One region of the Ruegeria sp. CDSC002 genome, then DNA from elsewhere that is predicted to be linked to it. Evidence: riboswitches for the same ligand, from Rfam matches in the RefSeq annotation. Region 1 holds a riboswitch; the other holds the start of a gene.

Region 1 (3,561 bases):
GTCTCTTCTAACCCGTGGCTTTCGCGGAAGACGACGTGCATGGCTTACTCGGCGGCCTCGGTCACACCCACGAGGATATCGCGGATTGCGGCCTCATTGATGTCGTCATGCTCGGCAATGACCACCAGGCGCGAGCGGCGCTCTTCGCCGGGCTCCCACGGCCGGTCATACTGGTGACGTACGCGGGCACCAACGGCCTGCACCAGCAGACGCATCGGTTTGCCCTGAACGGCGGCATAGCCTTTGACGCGCAGAATGTTCAGATCATTGGCCAGACGTTCGATATTGGCGACCAGTTCCGCCGGGTCGGTCTGTTCGGGCAACTCGACGATGATGCTTTCGAAATCGTCGTGTTCGTGGTCGTGGTGGCCGTCGTGATGCGACGGGCGCGCGTCCATGTCATCCTCGGCGGCGGCTTCGAGGCCCAGCACGACACGCACGTCAACGGCGCCTTCGGCAACCTCAACCACGGGCAGCGGGCGCGGAGCCTCAGTCGCGATGACCTGTTTGGCTTTGGCAACGCCTTCCGGACCGGCCAGATCGGGTTTTGTCAGCAGGATGATGTCGGCGCACGAGATCTGGTCCTCAAACACCTCGGACAGAGGCGTTTCGTGGTCGATCGAGTCGTCAGCCAGGCGCTGGGCGTCCACGGCTTCGACATTTGGTGCGAAACGCCCAGCGGCGACGGCCTCGGCGTCCGCCAGAGCGATCACACCATCAACGGTGATTTTCGAGCGGATATCGGGCCAATCAAACGCCTTGAGCAGCGGTTTGGGCAGGGCAAGACCGGACGTTTCGATCAGGATGTGATCGGGGCGCGGCTCCAGCGCCATCAGCGCCTCAATGGTCGGGATGAAATCATCGGCTACGGTGCAGCAGATGCAGCCATTGGCAAGTTCCATGATGTTTTCCGCCGGGCAATCCGGAATGGCGCAGGATTTCAGGATATCGCCATCCACACCCACATCACCAAATTCGTTGACGATAACGGCCAGGCGCTTGCCCTGCGGATTCTGCATCAGGTGCTTTACCAGCGTGGTTTTGCCCGAGCCCAGAAAGCCGGTGATCACAGTGACGGGGAGTTTTTCAAGGTTGCTCATTTCAGGGCTCCAATCGGGGGAATGCGGGCCGCACAGTTTTTGCGGAAATGTTCGGGGCGTTCGCGCCATTTCACCAGACCGTCTTCAGCGGCCAGATACTTGGTGACGCCTTCAACGATGGTCTCGACATGGTCGGTCTCGTCGAGGTTTTCATAAACGAAGATCCATCGGGATGGGCCGCCACGCAAAACGATCGAGCATCCCTGATCACAGTTCGACAGACATTCCACCGGTTTCAGGTCGACGCCGTCCGGCAAGCCAGCCTGTTCAAGTGCTTTATGCAGCAAAGTGCCGGGTCGCTGGGCGTCATCTTCGATAGGTAACCCACGGCGACATGTCGTGCAGACCAGCAACTCGACTGGTGCGGTCTCGGTCACGTCTCTCATCCCCCTCATCCTTTATACGGGGGACGGGGTTTCATGCGGGCCACGCGTCTGCACATGGACCCGACACCGGAACACCCCGCCCGGTTTCAACTTCGGGTGCTGGCAGGTCTCCCGGCTTGCGGATGTCAGAGGCGGGCCTCTGTCGGATGTCCCGCCTTCCCGGCCTATTAGGCCAGTGGCTTTGGGCACCCTCTCCGGTCACGGTCGCGGGGGCGGCTGTGCTTGGCGGAATAACCGCTGGCACATTCCCTTTTCATCCATCCGGGGATGGACACCAACGCATGCGACATGCGGCACGAGCAGGGGGCTTGTCAAGCACGACTGGGGTTTGAAAACCCGCTACGTCAGAAAAGCGACTTGCCGAAGTCAGTCAGCGGCATCCGATGCGATCCGATCACGCAGCGAGGCGCAATTCAGCCCGGCCGTCGCAGATGATTCAGCACTTCTCAGTTTGGCAATCAAGTAGTGCGGTTGTGTAAATGGAATCGCTGGACCCGCAATCGCAACATGCATCTGATACTGAACTTTAGGCGTCCGAAATTGCGAAAGCAGCGCAGAAAGCTAAGTGCTTGGAAATAAATGGAGGCGAGTACCGGAATCGAACCGGTGTACACGGATTTGCAATCCGCTGCGTCACCACTCCGCCAACTCGCCTTTTCAAGTAAAATCAAATACTTGCCGTGGTGTGATCGGCGTTTTAGCAGCTTTCGACAGGAGCGTCCAGAGGGGGGAGCGCAAATTTCAGGGCCGGGTGCCAACTTAGTCTTTGGTTGCGACGTTGTATCTTGTGAAGATTGGAAAGTTTCCGTGTCTGGGCCGTTGCCGGTTTTTCAAGGATGTGGCAGAACTCAATCACCCAAGGGAGCAAGATGAGCGATCCAATGACAGATTTCGCAGCCCGCCGCCGGACGATGGTCGATACGCAGATACGTCCTTCTGATGTCACGAAGTTTCCCATCATAGACGCGATGCTGACCGTCAAGCGCGAGAATTTCGTGCCGGACGCGAAGCGCGAAGCGGCATATGTCGAGGGATTGATCGAACTGGGTGATGGGCGCTGTATGTTGGAGCCGCGGACCCTAGCTAAGATTCTGGACATATTGAACATTTCGAACGACGAGTCGGTTTTGGATATTGCTCCGGCCTTGGGGTATTCGACGGCAGTCGCCGCGCGCATGGCACAGCTGGTTGTTGCCGTGGAGGAAGATGAAAATCTGGCGGCCGAATCTCAGTCTATCCTGATGGAGGCGGAGGCTGACAATGCGATTGTCCATGTCGGCCCTCTTGAACAAGGTGCCCCCGAACATGGGCCCTATGACGTGATTATGATCCAGGGTGGTGTGGAACAGGTTCCGGATGCGTTGATCGCGCAGCTTAAGGACCATGGGCGAATTGCGTGCCTTTTTGTCCAAGGTGCACTGGGGATCGTCCGTATCGGCCATAAATCTGGGGATCGGGTGACTTGGCGGGACGCGTTTAATGCCAATGCACCGATTTTGCAGGCATTTTCCACGGACCGTGTATTTTCGCTATAGTTTTATGGCGGATTGTTCTGCCGCCTTGATTAGTTGAACACAAACGCGCAAACTGTCGGCAGAGCAGCGTAATTTTGATTTGAGAGGATTTCGTTATGAGTTCTATGGCGGGAGGAAAGCTGGTCAAGGCGCTGGCGCTGACTGCGGGGGTCGCACTTAGCTTTGTACCGGGACGGGCCGTTTGGGCCGACAATATTACTGACGCATTCATTGGCGCGTACAATACCAGCGGGTTGCTGGAACAGAACCGCGCATTGTTGCGTGCGGCGGACGAAGACGTGGCAATTGCATTGTCAGCGCTTCGACCGATCATCAACTGGACGGTCGCGATTAGCAGCAACTATAACCGTCGCAACGTCAGCGATGTGGTGACAAGAACCGACCCGAACAACTTCTTTACGGGGCTGACCCTCAGCCAACTGCTCTACGATGGTGGGGCCGCTGTTTTGGGCAAGCAATCGGCGCAAGAAACGGTGCTGTCGACCAGGCAGACCCTTGTTGATATCGAACAGCAGGTTTTGTTCCGCGGTGCCAATGCGT
Region 2 (3,561 bases), on a different contig from region 1:
TTCGTCTGCCTCCATCCCTTCTTGCTGCATCATGTAAAGCACGACCCCCGGGTCCAATTGCCCGCTGCGGGTGCCCATGGGCAGACCGTCGAGCGCCGAAAATCCCATGGTCGAGGCCACGGCCCGGCCACCCGACACCGCACACATCGACGCGCCATTTCCCAAATGCGCAATGACGACGCGGCCGTCGTACAAACCCGGCGCAATTTCTTTCAGCTTTTGCGAGACGTAGTCATAGCTCAGCCCGTGAAACCCGTATCTGCGAACGCCCTTTTCGTAGAATCTTTGAGGCAATGCGAAGGTATCATTCACCCAAGGGTGTGTCCTGTGAAACGCGGTATCGAAGCACGCAATCTGGGTGGTACCCGGAAAGGCTGCCGCGGCCGCCTTGATACCCGCAAGGCTGTAGGGTTGGTGCAAAGGCGCGAAGGGAATGAAACCGCTTAGCGTATCAAAAACGTGCTCGTCCACCACGACAGGTTCCGAATAGACTGGTCCGCCGTGAACGACGCGGTGGCCCACGGCCCGGACGTAAATGTCCGGCAGGTATTCGCGGGTAAGTTCAAGAAACGCGCTGATGGCCTCGTCATGGGTCTTAGCCCCAGACAGCTGACGGTCGACAGACCGCCCCCCTGCCGATTGGGCCAACAGGCGTGGGGCATCCCCCAACCGCTCGATTTGACCGCGCCAGCGCATACTGGGACGTCGGTCCTCGACCAGTTCGTAAAGCGCGAATTTCAACGAGGACGACCCGGCATTCAGCGCCAAAACATGTTCAGCCATGGATTTTGCCTTCATTCGCAATTGCATGCAGCGCCGCGACAGCACAAGACGCCAGCCGCGAAGCATCATCATCTGCCCGAGATGTCAGGATAATCGGTGCCGCAGCACCTATCACAACGCCGGCAGCCTCGGCATGAGAGATATATGTCAGCTGTTTGGCTACCATGTTGCCGGCTTCGATATTCGGAACAACCAGAATGTCTGCGACCCCCGCGACTGGTGAGGTAATGCCTTTTGTCCGCGCCGCGTTCAGATCAACCGCGTTGTCCATGGCCAAGGGACCATCGACCAGTCCGCCGGTGATCTGTCCACGCTCGGCCATTTTCGACAACAGCGCGGCATCGACAGACGACGGTAAATGCGGGTTGATGGTCTCAACCGCTGATAAGACGCCAACCTTGGGCATCTCGATGCCAATAGAATGCGCAAGATGGATGGCGTTCTGAACGATATCGGCCTTGGTTTCGAGATCCGGTGCGATATTCACCGCCGCATCTGTAACCATGATGGGTCGAGACATGCCTGGCACGTCCATCACGAACACATGCGACAGCCGCCGCCCGGTTCTCAGACCTTTTTCCCTGCGCAGAACGGCGCGTAACAACACATCCGTGTGCAAATGACCCTTCATCAGCATCCGGGCCTTACTTTCAACGACCAGCCCGACCGCGCGTTGGGCGGCCACTTCGTGGTCTCGCGCTTCAATGATTTCAACTCCGGACAAATCGGCCCCAAGCTGGGCAGCAGCAGCGGTGATTTTGTCCGGGTCGCCAACCAAAATCGGAGTAATGATGCCGCTTTCCAACGCGAGTAATGCCCCGCCTAGCGAATTCGGCTCTTCCGGGGCGACGATCGCTGTGGGCATCGGGTCCAAAGGACGTACCCTTTCCAACAAAGCGACGAAATGCCGGTGACGCTGAACGATCAGTCCCGGCACCTCGACCGAGTCGAAGGTCAAATGCCGCGACGGTGGCGTGACCTGTACGGTACCGCTCAGGATCAATGCGTTATCCCCGACCCGGCGCACTTCGGCGGAACAGGTCAGGTCGCCGTCTTCACGCTTTTCGGTAACAGCCACAAAGGCGGTCAGTTCTTCGCCCGCCATAACCGGAGCATGAAAACTCAGGTCCGCCCGACGTGTTTGCGTACCGGCCCCCGGTAAGATGTTTCCAATGACTGCAGCCACCAGACCCGCGGGCCACAAAGCGGGCGCGACAGCCTCGGGGTGTCCATCTCCATCTCCGTCATAGGCCGCCAGATTTAGCGGGTTGTGGTCACCCGAAGCCGAGGCAAACGCGTACAAGTCGTCCACGGTGCACAATCGGGTGACCTGCGCCTTGTCGCCCACCTTCAGTTGAGAATAGGTTCTGTTTTCTTGAATTTTCATCTCGTCCGGCTTTGTTTTTGAAAGCGTGTTCGTTGTTTCAAACATTGGATGTGCGGCCCCCCGGAACCAGAACATATCCACCTTTGTTGCTACATTTCTGCAACGCAGCGTAGTCAGATCATTGGCAAATGACAAATGACCTCTGTGCGTGGGGCGGCGCGGATTATCGCTTGACCCAAATTCGGAACTCGGGCAAGCATCACCGCGATGGTTCCCTATGGTTCGCCACGGGATGAAAAGGGAATACGGTGAGGTTGCCAACAAGCGCCAAGTCCGTGACTGCCCCCGCAACTGTAAGCGGTGAGCGACGCCAAATACCCACTGACCCCAAATGGGTCGGGAAGGATGGCCAAGCCACGACCCGCAAGTCAGGAGACCTACCATCCGATGTTCAACCAACCCGGGGCGGGGCGTCCTGGAAGGAGGCTTTATGACACGTCTAAGACGTGATGACATGATTGGCACCTTCTGCCCGCGCTTGGCAACAGGCGGAGTGGGCCATGTCGATCAGTCCTGATCACTTCCTTCTGATTTGCGAGACCTGCGAGGGTTCTGACCGGGCGGATTCATTGCGCGCTGCGCTTGCAAGCAAGCTTCCATCCAGTTTTGACATCCAAAGCGTTTCCTGCATGGCCGGTTGCGGTCGTCCCACAACCGTCGGGTTTCAGGCATTCGACAAAGCGCAGTACCTTTTCGGTGACATCCAATCGGCTGAGGACGTGGATGCTTTGGCCGAATTTGCACATCAATACCATCGCATCGCGGATGGGTGGACCAGCGCAACGCAGCGCCCGCCTGCCCTTCTTGAAAAGACTCTGGCGCGCCTGCCGCGGCTAAAAGTGGAGACAAGCGCATGACCTGCGGAGCTTTCCTTGAGGCGCGCGGGCTGGAGTATTACGCCCTGAACGGCGACGTACTGCTGCAAAACATCAATTTCGAACTGAATGAAGGGGCCACTCTGGCAATTGCCGGCCCAAACGGTGCGGGTAAGACAACGCTGCTGAATCTTTTGTGCGGCGGTGAAGAGATTGTGCTGGGGGACGTTTTGGTAAAGGGGCGCAGCCTTCGGCAGCTTTCGGCGATGGACCGCGCCCGAATGATCGCCGTGGTCAGTCAGCAGGAATCGCCGGACGGGCGTTTGTTTCTGCGCGATTACGTGGCCCTTGGGCAAATCCCCATCCGCGCTGATCGATCTGCGGCTGAGCACGCCTTGGAATTGGACCGCATCTTGAAGCTGACCGGACTCGTCGCCCTCGCCGACAAGCGGATGGCCGTGTTATCCGGCGGGGAACGCCAGCGCGCTCATATCGCAAGGGCGCTGGCGCAAAACCCGTCGCTTTTGTTCCTGGATGAGCCGACGAACCATCTGGACCCGGACGCCAAGGGACGGA

Evidence for each region. Region 1 has a riboswitch for cobalamin ahead of AC2FJE_RS13585 (DUF1636 family protein). Riboswitches for the same ligand answer to the same signal wherever they lie in the genome.
Region 2: another riboswitch for cobalamin. It lies ahead of AC2FJE_RS11590 (DUF1636 family protein); the one in region 1 lies ahead of AC2FJE_RS13585 (DUF1636 family protein).

The regions. Positions count from the first base shown of each region.
Region 1 is NZ_JBXWOM010000006.1:292,392-295,952, reverse strand. It holds gene cobN (cobaltochelatase subunit CobN) at 1-41, opposite strand, end outside; gene cobW (cobalamin biosynthesis protein CobW) at 45-1,100, opposite strand; gene AC2FJE_RS13585 (DUF1636 family protein) at 1,097-1,486, opposite strand; cobalamin riboswitch at 1,571-1,780, opposite strand; tRNA gene AC2FJE_RS13580 (tRNA-Cys) at 2,067-2,140, opposite strand; gene AC2FJE_RS13575 (protein-L-isoaspartate O-methyltransferase family protein) at 2,368-3,021, shown strand; gene AC2FJE_RS13570 (TolC family outer membrane protein) at 3,117-3,561, shown strand, end outside.
Region 2 is NZ_JBXWOM010000005.1:270,120-273,680, forward strand. It holds gene AC2FJE_RS11580 (acetate/propionate family kinase) at 1-783, opposite strand, end outside; gene AC2FJE_RS11585 (bifunctional enoyl-CoA hydratase/phosphate acetyltransferase) at 776-2,215, opposite strand; cobalamin riboswitch at 2,364-2,569, shown strand; gene AC2FJE_RS11590 (DUF1636 family protein) at 2,671-3,027, shown strand; gene AC2FJE_RS11595 (ABC transporter ATP-binding protein) at 3,024-3,561, shown strand, end outside.